2 regions of the Paenibacillus sp. 2TAF8 genome follow, and region 2 is predicted to be linked to the other one. Evidence: riboswitches for the same ligand, from Rfam matches in the RefSeq annotation. Region 2 holds a riboswitch; the other holds the start of a gene.
What was found. A riboswitch is a leader RNA that binds a small molecule or an ion and turns the genes downstream of it on or off. The one in region 2 is predicted to bind cobalamin.
Positions count from the first base shown of each region.

Region 1 (7,799 bases), on a different contig from region 2:
ATGGATGATTGGGCTAACTGGATTCCCGCTCGCGTGACTGCTCTGCTGTTAATTGTAGGCGCATGGGTACTAAAACTGGATGCCAAAGGCGCAATGCGTATGGTTGCCCGGGATGCGAGATTGCATCCCAGTCCCAATAGCGGTTTTCCCGAATCGGCAGTGGCTGGAGCGCTCGGAATTCGACTGGGCGGGCATAATGTGTACCACGGCGTAGCTTCATTTCGAGCTTATATGGGCGAGGCTACACGGCCGATGGAGGCGGAGGATATTGTGCGAACGACCCGGTTGATGTTCTGGTCAGCGGGCGCTTTTGTGGGTCTTTGTTTCTTAGCATCCTTGGGAGTGTGGTTAGCAGGAGGTGTGCTGTTGTGGTAATTAAAGAAGGGCAGGAGCAGGGTGAATCAAACTATAGTGAATCAGAACAGAGTGGATCAGAGCAGTCTGCCTCTAAGCGAAGCATTGTACTGATCCGTCATGGAACAACCCAGTGGAATGTGGAAAAAAAATATCTAGGGCATACCGACATGGGACTGTTGCCTGATGCACAAGAAGAGCTGGTTAGGCTAGGCGAGCAGTGCCGTGATCTCACATGGGATGCGGTGTATTGCAGTGACTTGCTACGCTGTCGACAGACGCTGGCACATATTGCACCGCAGTTGATTGAGCAAGTGAAGTTTGATTCACGCCTGCGCGAGAATAATTTTGGACAATGGGAAGGCTTGAATTATGAGCAATTGAAGGATAATTCCTTGTATCGGAGCTGGATTGATGATCCTCAGAAGGTAACCCCGTCTGAAGGGGAAACGTGGCAGACTTTTGCGGAACGTATGGATTCTTTTCTGCGCGAACATATCTGGTCGGAGAATACGGATGCGCTAATTTTGGATAAGGTGAATCGGGCTGATCTTGAAGTATTACAAAGTTCACAGCGTATTTCACATAGAAATTCACATGAGCATTCACACAGGACACTTATCGTGACCCATGGTGGAGTCATACGTTATATGTTATCCAGGCTCATCCCAGGTTTAGGGTTCTGGGATACACATGTAATCCCCGGACAAGCCATTCAGGTTCATATGGAAAAACAGGGAGAAGACTGGCGTGGCAGACGAGTGGATTTTCCGTTCTTCGGGTTGTAAGGTGGTGCAATATACCCTATAATCACAACAGAAGTGTGACTCGGACGGACATATTTGGTGTGATAGGCTGAGAGGCCTGAACTGACGTGATTCGTGCGAAGAGCACTGCGATTCTGTTTGATCTCAATTAACCATCTTTAACGACCAAGGGTCCCGCGTGCAAAGCCAATGTCCATGATGAACAAGGACAAGTTATGGTATGCACAAGGGTAAAATGGGGAAGCTGGTGCAAATCCGGCACGGTCCCGCCACTGTGAAACAGGAGTCATCCTGTAAGTCAGATTACCAGCCCTGGACGTACAAGCCGGTGTTCCTTCGAGGAAAGGACAACGTTTCGGGCTATTTCTGCGCGCATGAACAGCTGCCTTGCTGCACATGTACAGATGGCCGTATGCGAGACGTGATCCCTAATCCTTGTTTAAGGATAAGGGATTTTTCTTATTGTACACGATGTAGTGGAGTCATTTTATACACGTATAACGGAGAGTGCAGAACCAATTTGGAGAAACGAAGTGCTCGCCTTTATCACCGGATTTTTCCCTTTGAATAAGGGAATCAAAAAAATCTGGGGGTAACAGCGATCGGAAAATGGTACTGCAATCGGAGTGGCCTCGTGTATACAACAAAAGCAACAACAATAGTACAGATAGAGAAGGGGAGTTTAAATCAATGATTAAGAACTGGAAAGCACTCACATCACTGTTGAGCGCAGCAATGCTGGCACTGGCGCTGGCTGGATGCGGTAATACTGCAACAAAAGAAGGCGCGGGTAGCTCACAGCAACCTGCACAGGAGCAATCTCAGGAACAAAAGCAAGCGGATCTGAAAACTCAATATCCACTGACCGTTACAGATGCAACGGGTGAGTCTTTCACTTTTGAAAAAGCACCAACCAAAATCGTCTCGGTATCTCCAGCTGAAACGGAGTCGCTGTTTGCACTCGGACTGGATAATGAGATTATTGGCGTATCCGACTATGACGATTATCCGGAAGCGGCAAAGACAAAAGCAAAAATGGGCGGTATTAACAAGCCGAATGAAGAATCCGTTATTGCAGCAGATGCGGATATCGTATTCGGAGGTATTTCATTGAGCGAGGATGCAGTGAAAAAGCTGCGTGATCTGGGCATTACCATTTTCAAAACCGATCCTAAATCCATTGACGATGTGATGAACAATATCGAAACATTTGGTAAAATTACCGATCATCAGGAGCAGGCACAGAAGCTCATCACACAGATGAAGCAGGATGTAACAGATGTAACCGAAGCGGTAAAAGCCGTAAAACCGGAAGATAAGAAAAAAGTATACATCGAGTTCTCCCCAGGCTGGACGGTAGGTAAAGGTGAGTTCATGGACGAACTGATCAACGTAGCCGGAGGTACCAATGTTGCTGCCGACAAAGAGGGCTGGTATCAGATTAACGAAGAAAATGTTATTGCCTCCAACCCGGATGTCATTCTGTATACAAATGATGTTGTTGACGAAAATTCCAAAACTCTGGATCAGATTATCAAAGCGCGTAGCGGCTGGGATCAAATTACGGCGATGAAAAACAATGCTTTGATTGGACTGGATGCCAATTTGCTCAGCCGTCCGGGGCCACGTATAACTCAAGGATTGAAAGAAGTAGCCAAAGCGATCTATCCCGACCTGTTCAAATGAGCAGAAAGCTGATCCTGTTCGGAACGATGGGCATGGCGCTGCTGGTGCTTACCGTGCTCATCTGCACGGGCATCGGTTCAGTGGCGTTGCCCATCCGGGACATCGCTGGTATTCTCGTTCATAAATTGCCATGGGTGGGTGACTGGATTACACCTGATTGGAGCAGGGCTGCCGAACAAATTATATGGAAGGTGCGTTTCCCGCGTGTCTTGCTGGCTGTGCTCGTCGGCGCTTCGCTAGCTATTGCAGGTGCAGGTTTTCAAGGTGTGTTGCGTAATCCGCTTGCTGATCCATTCACACTGGGGGTATCCTCAGGTGCTTCGGTGGGGGCGGCGTTTCTAATATTCTTTGGTTTACAGTACGCTATAATTGGTATTTGGACACTGCCGCTAGTTGCTTTTTTGACCGGTGTAGTAACGTTATGGTTTGTGCTGTCACTGGCTCGTGAAGGTCGGAAAATACCAACACACAGCCTCATTCTGGCAGGTGTGGTCATGCAAAGTTTTCTGGGCGCAGTCGTTTCCTTCCTGTCGACTATGTCGAAGCAGACAATTAATGAAATTATATACTGGACGATGGGAAGTCTGGCACTGCGTGGGTGGTCGTATACGACCATCCTTTTCCCGTATTTTCTGCTTGGACTGATTTTTCTATGGAGCCGGGCACGTTCTCTGAATGTCTTGGCACTGGGTGAACGTCAGGCAGCACATATTGGTGTTGGTGTGGACAGGCTCAAGTTATCTGTACTGGCTGTAGGTACATTACTAACAGCAGGAGCTGTTTCGGTCTCGGGAGTCATCGGATTTGTTGGCTTGGTTATTCCGCATATTTTGCGATTGCTGGTGGGGCCGGACTATCGATTGCTGGTACCTTTATCTGCGATTGGCGGTGCGATTTTTATGGTATGGGCAGACACCATAGCTCGTTCTTTGTTGGCACCGACCGAGATACCGCTAGGCGTCGTGACTGCTTTTGTCGGTGCGCCATTCTTCGCTTACCTGTTGCATCGGAATAAAAAGCTGAGGAAAGGGATGATGCCGTGATTGCCGAAAAAGATGATACTGCCGCTGCTATGTTGGTAACTGTTGCACAGGCGGGCAAAACCTATGGTGATCATCATGCCCTGTATCCTACAGATTGGCAGATCACAGAAGGAGATTGGTGGGGTGTCGTTGGCCCCAATGGAAGCGGCAAGTCCACACTACTCCAGCTTATAGCAGGAACGGAATCGTTAAGTGGAGGCCAGATCAGCATGGCTGGTCGTGATATCGGATCTTACAGCCGTAAGGAACTGTCACGGATGATCGCGGTTTTGCAGCAGGATGGCTTACCCGCAATCTCCTATCCGGTTCGGGATGTCGTCGAAATGGGCCGTTACCCGTACCAAAATTGGTTAGGCCGGGAAACAGCGGATGGAGCACGTGTGGTGGACAGAGTGCTCGAAGAGCTGGGACTAATGGAACTGGCGGATCGGCCTCTGGATTCTCTGAGCGGTGGACAACGGCAGCGAGTAGCCCTGGCCAAGGTGATGGCACAGGAGCCTCGTTTGCTACTGTTGGATGAGCCAACGACGTTTCTCGATATCAAATATCAAATGCAGTTTATGGAGTTATTAGCGGCATGGCAGAAGAAGAGCAGCATTACGATTGTAGCGGTGCTGCATGATCTCAATCTGGCTGCTTTGTTTTGCGATCGTATATTGGCTTTGCGTGAAGGTAAGGTAGTCGGAGAGGGGACACCTCACAGTTTGATGACGGGAGAGCAGATTCAAGAGATTTTTCGTGTTACACCTGCGATGGTTTCTCATCCGGATCATGCTGTTCCTCAACTGTTGCTGCGGCGGGACATGGATTAAACGAGGCGGGAGAGCCTCTATTTTGATGAAGGAAGTGCTGGTTGAATGAAGAAAGAAGAACAGAAGTTGGAGCAAGTATTAAATAAGATTGTTGCTCTTGACCCAACCATTGCTGCGGAGACTTCTGCTCATGTGGATATACTCACAAAACCACCGGGTAGTCTCGGGAAATTGGAAGAACTTGTGATTCGATTGGCAGGGATGACAGGGCAGGCACGTCCGCGTTTTGATCGCAGGTCTGTGATCGTTATGGCTGCGGACCACGGCGTAGTGGCAGAAGGCATAAGTGCATTTCCAGCCGAAGTTACGCCTCAGATGGTCATGAATTTTCTGGCTGGAGGTGCTGCAGTCAATGTCCTCGCTCGTCATGCCAGAGCAGAAGTGATTTGTGTTGATATCGGTGTGAATGCTGACCTTGAACATGCAGACCTGCTCTCTCGCAACATTCGTAAAGGTACCGCCAACATGGCTCAAGGCGCAGCGATGACTCGGGATGAGGCGATTCAGGCTATTTTAGTAGGCGCAGACGTGGTTACATCAGAAGTGGCAAAAGGAACAAAGCTGTTTGTCACCGGAGAGATGGGGATCGGGAACACCACGGCAAGTGCTGCAGTGATGAGTGCGCTCACCGGTGTTGCGCCTGCGGCTGCTGTAGGGCGAGGAACAGGTTTGGATGATGCAGGCGTGCTTCGCAAGGCTGCTGTTATAAGTCAGGCTTTGAGCGTTAACAAACCTGACCCTGAGGATGCGCTGGATGTGCTGTGCAAGGTGGGCGGACTTGAGATCGCTGGACTCACCGGCGTTATTCTTGCAGCTGCGGCCCATCGCTGTCCGGTTGTTGTCGATGGTTTCATCTCTACAGCCGCAGCGCTGATCGCGAGAAAATTGGCTCCCTTAAGCGAAGCTTATATGATTGCCTCCCATACTTCACATGAAAATGGACATGCATCTCTGCTGCGTGAGCTTGATTTGAAACCGATGCTGGATCTGGACATGCGTCTGGGTGAGGGAACAGGCGGAGTGCTCAGTCTGCATCTGATTGATGCGGCGTGTCTGATTTTGAATGAGATGGCTACTTTTGCAAGTGCGGGTGTCTCTGATGGGACGAATCAGGCTTCCGACTCCGATTCCAAGGTATCACCTGTTCAGGGAGATGGCTCCCGATGAGTGTATTGGTTACTGGCGGTGCACGCAGTGGTAAGAGTTCGTTTGCCGAACGTCTGTGCATGCAACGTTCCTCCGAAGCTTGGTATGTAGCAACTGCTCAGGCGTATGATGACGAGATGCGTGAACGCATAGCAATGCACCAGAAGCAGCGTGAAGAGTCCGGTTATCTCTGGCGTACGATGGAGGAACCCTTGGCTTTGCCTACTCTGATTCAGCAGATGGGCGAAGGGCATACGGGCACGTCTGCACCAACGATTCTGGTGGATTGTTTGACTCTCTGGCTGACGAATGTGTTATTGGCCCATGAACATGATGAAGGTCACGTGTTGCAAGGTCATCTCGATGCACTGGTAGAAGCGGTCCAAACTTATCCCGGCTTGCTTGTACTGGTTACCAATGAAGTAGGGGATGGAATTGTACCGGAATACAAGCTTGGTCGTGTGTATCGTGATCTGGCAGGTGTATTGAATCAGCGCATCGCAGCAATCTGTCGTGAGGTGTTTCTCGTCACGGTAGGCATTCCGATCGAATTGAAAAGTAAGGAGTATCGCCTATGAAGCATGACTCAGCGGGTTCAGCCGTTCCGCAGCGGAAACATGCGGCTGCAGCGGCCTTTCAATTTCTATCTCGTTTTCCTGTGAAAATGCAACTCGATTTTGTGCCGCCATTGTTGCGTGAAAGTGTGGTGTATTATCCACTGGTCGGAGCTGCAATCGGTCTCTGTGTGTGGCTGGTCGCCGCACTGAGTGGTGCCCTGCTTCCGGATTTTCCGGCAGCGGTTCTGACCTTGACCGTATGGGTCTGGCTTACCGGAGGATTACATCTCGACGGATGGATGGATACAGCAGATGGCCTGCTCAGTTATCGCAGCCGTGAGCGAATGCTGGAGATTATGAAAGACAGCCGAGTAGGAGCGATGGGGGTTATTGCCTGTGTGCTGCTACTTATGATGAAGGCGGCACTGATTGCCGATATGATTGCCCGAGGCAACTGGGTGTATGGTGCGTTACTGATTCTGCCTATGATCTGGAGCCGATGGTTTATGGTCTATGCCATGTCAGCCTGGCCTAATGCACGTGGGGATGATGGACTTGCCGTTTTATTCAAAGGGCTTGGGGAGCGGAATGAAGTCCAGCGAGCACGTAGCACCGCGATTGGACTTACGCTGGTCTCAGGCGTCATTACAATGGCTTCCGTATGGCTGTTAAAACCGGATATGGCTATTGCCGATGCCATGGTCAGCGGGTTTGGATCACTCCCTTGGTGGCTGTATCTTGTAACGTCAGTTATCGTACTGCCTGTGGCGTGTTATTTTATAGGGCGATTTGTTGCTTCCCGGATCAGTGCCCGGCTCGGAGGACTTACCGGAGATACATATGGTGCCATGAACGAACTGTTGGAAGCGGCTTTATTGACGGTATTAAGCGTGCTTCAAGGACTGTTTTGGCTGTAGAGGTTGAGTTGCCAGAATTTTACTGGAGAATTTTCGTTTGGTTTGAGCATTATCGATGTGTAGCAAGTTAATCGCGCGAAAGACAGGGGTGAGGAACCGTGGAAGATCAAGTAAAACAACCAGCGGCTGTACTCATGTTGCAAGGCACGGCTTCGGATGTAGGTAAAAGTGTCATTACAACGGCACTGTGCCGGATTTTCAAGCAAGATGGTTTCAGCCCCGCTCCGTTCAAATCACAGAATATGGCGCTGAACTCTTATGTTACAGAAGACGGCAAGGAGATTGGTCGGGCGCAGGGGGCACAGGCTGAAGCATGCGGCATTGAGGCAACGACCGATATGAATCCGATTCTAATTAAACCTGTGCGGGATATGCATTCGCAGATCGTGGTGCATGGTGTTCCTTTTGCACAGATGAGTGCGTCGGATTATCGTCAGCATTTCTTACCTGAAGCGAAGCAGACTGTAATGGATGCCTTGAATCGACTGCGCGACACTTACGACATCGTACTAATGGA
Region 1 covers NZ_JBFRFN010000006.1:443,331-451,129, forward strand. Annotated here, with positions in the region: gene cbiB (adenosylcobinamide-phosphate synthase CbiB) at 1-375, shown strand, start outside; gene AB4Z30_RS12140 (histidine phosphatase family protein) at 369-1,142, shown strand; cobalamin riboswitch at 1,321-1,450, shown strand; gene AB4Z30_RS12145 (ABC transporter substrate-binding protein) at 1,812-2,807, shown strand; gene AB4Z30_RS12150 (FecCD family ABC transporter permease) at 2,804-3,850, shown strand; gene AB4Z30_RS12155 (ABC transporter ATP-binding protein) at 3,880-4,662, shown strand; gene cobT (nicotinate-nucleotide--dimethylbenzimidazole phosphoribosyltransferase) at 4,708-5,829, shown strand; gene cobU (bifunctional adenosylcobinamide kinase/adenosylcobinamide-phosphate guanylyltransferase) at 5,826-6,386, shown strand; gene AB4Z30_RS12170 (adenosylcobinamide-GDP ribazoletransferase) at 6,383-7,282, shown strand; gene AB4Z30_RS12175 (cobyric acid synthase) at 7,417-7,799, shown strand, end outside.
Region 1: linked by a shared signal. The riboswitch ahead of AB4Z30_RS12145 (ABC transporter substrate-binding protein) and the one ahead of nikB (nickel ABC transporter permease) in region 2 are both predicted to bind cobalamin.

Region 2 (7,799 bases):
CAATCCAAGCTGAGGGGAATCCAGATGGAGGAACAAGAATACGAATAGAGTTGCCTGTGGGAGAGGATGAAAGGCCATTTTCCTATACAGCACTAGGAGAGGGTGGAGATTAGATGAATGCTGGATTAGGAGCACGTATTCTGGTCATTGATGATGAACCGCAGATTCGTAAACTGCTTAAAGTGACTCTTCAGGCCCACCAATATGATCATTATGAGTGTGCTGATGGAGAAGAGGGAATTATTCAGGCAAGTATGGTGCATCCCGATTTGATCGTTCTCGATCTCGGTTTGCCAGGCATGTCTGGCATGGATGTGCTTCACCGGATAAGGGAATGGTCGCAGGTGCCAATTATTGTGCTGACGGCGAAGGATCAGGAAGTAGACAAAATTGCTGCATTGGATGGAGGCGCAGACGATTATGTAACCAAGCCATTTGGCATGGGTGAACTGGTTGCCCGGATTCGGGTGGCGCTGCGGCATGTGGCCAAAACAACAGATGAACCCATTTTACGATTTGGTTCCTTAGTGATTGATTTGGCTTTAAGACAGGTTGAGCTGGACGGAGAGCAGGTCAAGTTAACGCCAACCGAATATGAGATGCTGAAGGTGCTTGCCTCCAATGCAGGCAAAATCATTACCCAGCGCCAGCTTTTGCAGCAAGTATGGGGGGCGCATCATCATGAGTCGGACAGCCACTATTTGCGGGTGTATGTGGGTCATTTGCGTAAAAAATTGAAGGAAGATCCCACCCGGCCATCCTATATTCAGACGGAACCGGGGATTGGATATCGTTTTCTACTGCCTGCGGAATAATCTGAAAATAAGTGATAAAAGTGAAAAAGAAGCACCGTCCCCTTCGATTTCGAAAGGCACGGTGCTCTTTTTGTATATCTTAGTTATGCATTCTGGTTACATATCTTGGTTTGTATGTCTTGATGTTTATATTATGAGAATTTTGGTAGCCAATCGCCGTGGGCTTCAATCAAGTCATCGCACATCGCCACGATGTCATCCATGGACAGTTCAGCAGCCGTATGCGGATCGAGCATCGCTGCGTGATAGATATGCTCTTTTTTGCCCGTCATAGCGGCTTCAATGGTGAGCAATTGAGTGTTGATATTAGTACGGTTCAGCGCTGCCAGTTGTGGCGGCAGGTCACCAATATACGTCGGGCTGATTCCGGAGCCATCGACCAGACAAGGGACCTCGACACAAGCTTCGCGTGGCAAGTTGGTAATGAACCCGTTGTTCATGACATTGCCGCCAATTTTATACGGACGATCTGTCTCCATCGCTTCCATAATGTGCGAAGCATATTCATGGCTACGGGTATGCTGAATATTTTCACTCGCGAACAGCTTCTCTCGCATTTCCTTCCATTCAGCAATCTGATTCACACAGCGGCGTGGATATTCATCGAGTGGAATGTTGTAACGATCGATCAATTCCGGGTAGTTGCGTTTGATAAAATACGGATGATATTCTGCACTATGCTCGGAGGACTCTGTGACATAATAACCGAAGCGATGCATGAGTTCATAACGTACCATATCATCATGAGTCTCTTGCTGTTTCTGTCTCGCAAGACGTTTGATCTCTGGATACAGATCGACGCCATCTTTTGTTACTTCCAAGAGCCATGCCATGTGGTTAATACCGGCGATTTTCGCAACGACACCAGTCTGGTCAATCCCCAGTGCATCGAACAGATGAGGCACGCAGACCTGTACGCTATGACACAGACCAATCGTTTTAATTCCGCCATGCACATTCATGACGTTGGTGAGTACAGCCATCGGGTTCGTGTAGTTCAGAAACCAGGCATCCGGGCATACCTCTTGCATATCCTTGGCGAAGTCCAGCATCACCGGAATGGTACGCAGGTTACGAAAGATTCCGCCAATACCGAGCGTATCGGCAATTGTCTGACGCAGGCCGTATTTCTTCGGAATTTCAAAATCGGTAATCGTACACGGATCATATCCGCCCACCTGGATAGCATTGATTACATATTTAGCTCCGCGCAGCGCTTCCTTACGATCATGGTATGTTTTTACGGAACAGCGGCTTCCCAGTGATTGAGCCAGACTTTTTAACAAACGCTCCGAATCACTTAGACGTTCAGCATCAATATCAAACAAGGCCAGTTCAAAGTCCTGCAAGGCCTCCGTCATCATCACATCACCCAATACATTTTTTACAAAAACGGTGCTGCCTGCACCGAGAAACGTAATTTTGTTCATCTCAAGTTCATCCTTCCCGAAAAAAATGTTGTACCCCAACTATAGGCCGAACAGGCTCATATCACTATGGCTCAACCCCTTTCAAACATGGCATAATCCCATTTCTGTTTCCGTTTTCAATGACAAATAGCGTTATATACCTGTTATAATTTAATGTAACGGAAACGGAAAGATATATGATATTAGTTTGAAGATGGCTGGATCATCGTTGGTCGTAAGGAGGAGGAACATGAGCCGGAAGGTTGAAATGAATGTAGTTTCTGCGGGCTGGACGCAGATGGAGCTGGTCTTGTTATTCTATGGATGGGAGGCATGTGACCCTGCCCATTATTGGGGGCCGGGGGTGCGTGACTCTTATATCGTGCATTACGTTCATGAGGGCCATGGTACGGTATATATGGGGGATCGGGAATATCCTCTGACTCAGGGGCAAGGATTTCTCATTTTACCCGACACGGTCATCCATTATGAGGCGGATACACAGGAGCCTTGGACGTATTCGTGGTTTGGCTTCAGAGGTGTGCAGGCGAAGGCCTTCATGCAGCGTGCGCAGTTAAGTGAGGAGCACCCGGTGTTTACTGCTCATGATAAGAATGTGCTGGCAGCACTGTATGACGAGATGCTTCAGGCTGGAACGAGCTCTGTTGCAGGGGGGGATGTCCTGCATCAAAGCTTGTTATACCGACTTATAGCGGCATTAATTGCATCCTCACCGAATAAAGAAGAAGAAAACCCACTCCTTTCAACAAAAGAAACTTATATTCGGCAGGCTGTGCAGTTTATGGAGAATCGGTATAGCCAGCGTACTTCTATTATGGATATCGCACAGGCTGTCGGGCTGGATCGAACATATTTATCGGGGTTATTCAAAGAGCGATATGGCAAGTCGCTGCAAGCCTTTTTTCTGGAGTATCGCATGAATCGTGCAGCGGAGCTGCTTCGTAATCCGATGTTGTCTGTGAGTGAAGTAGCCCACTCCGTTGGATACACCGATCCGCTACTCTTTTCCAAAATGTTCAAACGTGTGACAGGGGTTTCACCCAAGGGTTCGCGAGTGCGAGATTAGCCGCATTCATGATTTTAAATTTTGAAAGAAAAGTTTTGAACATTATTCCTTATGCCGCTATACTGATACAGAAGTGTAACAGATACCCACTTTTAGTGAATTGAATACGTGGAACTTGGTGCTCTACCCGCTGGGGTAGAAGCTTAAAAGGGAAGTCCGGTGTGATGCCGGCGCGGTCCCGCCACTGTAACAGAGGAGTCAGGCAGCATATCCACTGGTCTTAAGAAGATCGGGAAGGAGCTGCTATGACAATGATGCTGAAGCCAGGAGACCTGCCAGGTTGGACAAACACAGCAGTACCCTACGGGAGATAGGAAGGTGTTTAAAGAGCATGATTTTTTCTGAAAATCTGTTTATTTAAGGCGTCCTCATCCAGTAAAACGGAGAAGGACGCCTTTTTGGATTGAACCGAATGAGGCTGATGGCGTACATGCGCATGAACCGGGAAGGACGTTTTTATTATTGGGCAGATATATCGCTAAACGATTATTACAACTGGTCGCTGTTCTGTTTGGCATCACATTTCTGACATTTCTATTAACATATCTGTCTCCCGGAGATCCTGCCAGGCTAATGCTGATGTCGACTGGAGTCACACCTTCGGATGAATTGGTTAGGCAGGTGAGGTTAGAGCTTGGATTAGACAAACCTTTTCTGGTTCGGTATGGGACGTGGCTGGGACAGGTATTCACGGGAGACTTTGGTACGTCTTATAAATACGATCGTCCGGTGCTGGATGTGTTAATGGCACGTCTTCCGGCAACGCTCAAGTTAACCGGGAGTGCCATGCTTTTGGTGATTCTGATTTCTTTTCCGCTGGGAGTTCTTTCGGCTATACGCCAGAACCAATGGCTGGATTATATTATTCGCCTGTTTTCGTTTGCTGGTTTATCGATGCCAAGCTTCTGGCTGGGCATGCTGCTGATGCTGGTGTTTGGTGTGCAGCTGAAACTACTGCCCGTGATGGGCAATTCCGGATGGTATAGCCTGGTCTTGCCAGCTGTCACACTGGCTATTCCGCTGATCGCCCAATATAGCCGGCAGATTCGTGCAGTCATGCTGGAGGAGACAAGCCAGAATTACGTAGTGGGCGCAAGAGCGAGAGGTGTGAAGGAATCGATAATTATTTGGCGGCATATTTTGCCGAATTCACTGTTGCCGATTGTGACCCTTCTAGGCATGACAACAGGAGCGTTACTTGGCGGGGCAGCGATTGTGGAGAGTTTATTCGTATGGCCAGGAGTAGGCCAGATGGCGGTGGATGCCATTTTCACCCGGGATTACCCCCTGATACAGGGTTATGTGATCTGGATGGCGGTCATTTATGTCACACTTAATCTGATCGTGGATCTCTGGACACATCTGCGTGATCCACGCATTCAACTGGATGTGGATGTCTAGATGATGATGAAGATTCGATCATATCTGACACAACGCCGTCTATTTCTTTTCTTGTTAACACTGACCACGGGCTGGATCGTTCTGGCTCTGATTGCACCGCTTCTGGCACCTCACGATCCACTTGCCACGAATTTTGCCAAAGTGTTGCAACCATCCAGCCCCGAATATCCACTCGGAACGGATCAGCTTGGGCGGTGTGTTCTGTCTCGACTTTTATATGGAGCACGCACATCTCTGTTGCTCACATTTATGATGATCGGGATTGTTTTCAGCTTAGGCGTAGCGGTTGGTGTTGTTGCAGGTTTTCTGCGGGGATTGGTGGATACGGTGCTGATGAGGCTGTGTGATACGTTGATGGCATTTCCGGGTTTGATTTTTGCAATCGCCGTAGTAGGGATGTTAGGGCCGGGACTTTTTAACACGGTGGTTGCACTTTCAGTGGTCTGGTGGGCAAAGTATGCACGGATGGCCCGAAGCCTGGTCATTTCTCTTCAGCAAAAAGAGTTCGTCACTGCCGCTGCGTTCAGCGGTGCGCGTAAAATTCAAATCATTAGCAGAACGATTCTGCCCAATATGTTACCCCCTTTGATTGTCATGGCAATGATGGACGTGGGCGGCATGATGCTGTCCATCTCGGGCTTGTCCTTTCTTGGACTCGGCGCACAGCCGCCTGATCCGGAGTGGGGAGCGATGTTGAATGAGGGCAGAAGATATCTGCAGACTGCGCCTTGGCTGTTAATCTATCCGGGGCTTGCGATATTTAGCACGGTTATCATTTTTAATTTGCTGGGGGACAGTCTGCGAGATGTGCTTGATCCCACGAAAAATACAGCTTAACTGAAGGGAATGGGAAGCATGAGCAGGATTCAAAAAACATGGCTGCTAACGATCGTGTCCATCATGGTTGTTCTAGTGCTCGCAGCTTGTGGTAACAACAAAAATGTAACAACGTCATCATCAGATGCTGCGGGGAAATCAACAGATGTGGATGCAAGTGGTGCGGCTAGCGCGACAGGTGCGGGTAACAAATCACATCTGAATGTGGCCTTATTCTGGCTGGGCAGCAGTCTTGATCCCGCGGAGGAATGGAATGGCTGGACGCTGACGCGCGCGGCTATTGGGGAGACGCTGGTTCAGTTTGACGAGCAGATGAAGATGGTTCCCAAACTGGCGGATAAGTGGGATCGAATCGATGATAAAACCTGGCATTTTCATATTCGGGACGGGGTAACGTTCCATAATGGCAATCCGGTGACTGCGGATGCGGTGAAAAAATCAATCGAACGCTCTATCTCGCTGAATGAGAGAGGTCAATCCACACTACCGATTGCTTCGATGACTGCCGAAGGGCAGGATCTGACGATTAAAACCACACAGCCAGATGCCTCTCTACTAGGTAATATTGCCGAGCCGTTGTTTATTATTGTGGATACGAGTGCTGACACATCGAAATTCAAGACTGAGCCAATCGCTACCGGGCCGTTCATGGTTACAGGATACACGCCTGACCAAGAGATACAGGTTAAGAAGTACGATAAGTACTGGGGCAGCGCGGCTGATCTGGATACGATGACACTGAAGTACATTAAGGATGACAGCACGAGGGCGCTGGCGCTGCAATCAGGGGAAATTGATGTAGCAAGCAATGTGGGACGTAGCAATATGCCTCTTTTCCAGGACAAAACACAATACACCATCGATGAGATTCCGAGCTTGCGTACACAGTTCGTGTGGTTTAACACCACCCATCCGCTGCTAAGTGATCCAAAGGTTCGCCGTGCTATTTCTTACGGAATTGACCGCGAAATGTACGCGAATACACTGGTTGGTGGACAAGCAGCCAAAGGGCCATTCACCTCTGCTTTGCCTTTTGGATATGACAAAATCAAGGGTTACGATTACGAACCTGAGAAAGCAAAACAATTGCTGGATGAAGCCGGATACAAGGATACGGATGGAGATGGCATTCGGGACAAAGACGGGAAAAAGCTATCATTACAACTCATTTTAAACTCAGCATATGAGTCGGATTCCATTGTGGCTGCTGCGATGCAGTCCCAGCTTAAGGAGATTGGTGTTGGTCTGGAGCTAACTTCGTATGAGGACCTCACCGACCATCAGAAGAGCGGGAATTATGACCTTGCTCTGACGAGCATTAACACAGGGATCACGGGTGATCCGCAGTATATTCTGGACTTTTATTTCAAAACGGGCGCGGAGTGGAATGTTGGCGGATACAGCAATCCGAAGTTAGATCAGCTCATTGAGCGTCTTCACTCGGAGTTCGATGTGGAGAAAAGGTATGCTCTGGCAGCAGAAGCGCAGCAGATGATTCTGGACGATGCGGCGTATATGTTTTTGACATACACTCCGATTAATATTGTCAGCAAAAATAATGTGAAGGGCGCCACAATGTACCCGATTGATTTTTATCTTCTTGACCGCAATATCAAGGTTGAGCAGTGATGATGCAGCTGCGTGCAGAAACAACACCTTGGCTTGAGGTGAAGGATTTGTCTGTTAGTTACAAGGAAGGGATTCCTTCCTTGCGGGATATATCCTTTTCCATGAAACAGGGAGAGATTATTGGCATTGTAGGTGAAAGTGGTAGTGGAAAGTCTACTCTTATCCGGGCTTTACTGGGACTGCTGCCTGTAGGTGGACAATACAGCGGAGGAGAGATTACCTTCCGTGATTGGGTGTTGCTACGGGACTCACAGCAGAATTGGCGGGGGATGCGCGGCAAACGAATCGCGATGGTATTTCAGGACAGCGGTTCCTATCTGAATCCGATTCGGAGTATCGGGAGTCAGTATGTGGAGGCGATTCGTGCCCATTTCCCCATGTCCCGGAAAGAGGCCTGGGGATTGGCCGTCCGCACACTTGCCCGCATGGAGCTGGATGATCCTGAACGAGTCTTGCATTCGTATGCTTCCCAGCTTAGTGGGGGCATGAAGCAGCGGACAGCGATTGCGATGGCTGCTGCGCTGGAGCCGGAACTGCTGCTGGCGGATGAGCCGACCAGTGCGCTGGATGTGACCACCCAAAATGAAGTGATGAGCCAATTGAGCAAGCTTTGTGCCGACA
Region 2 covers NZ_JBFRFN010000013.1:153,369-161,167, forward strand. Annotated here, with positions in the region: gene AB4Z30_RS19640 (DUF4118 domain-containing protein) at 1-113, shown strand, start outside; gene AB4Z30_RS19645 (response regulator) at 114-815, shown strand; gene AB4Z30_RS19650 (alpha-glucosidase/alpha-galactosidase) at 947-2,245, opposite strand; gene AB4Z30_RS19655 (AraC family transcriptional regulator) at 2,475-3,311, shown strand; cobalamin riboswitch at 3,411-3,605, shown strand; gene nikB (nickel ABC transporter permease) at 3,774-4,712, shown strand; gene nikC (nickel transporter permease) at 4,713-5,549, shown strand; gene AB4Z30_RS19670 (ABC transporter substrate-binding protein) at 5,568-7,178, shown strand; gene AB4Z30_RS19675 (ABC transporter ATP-binding protein) at 7,178-7,799, shown strand, end outside.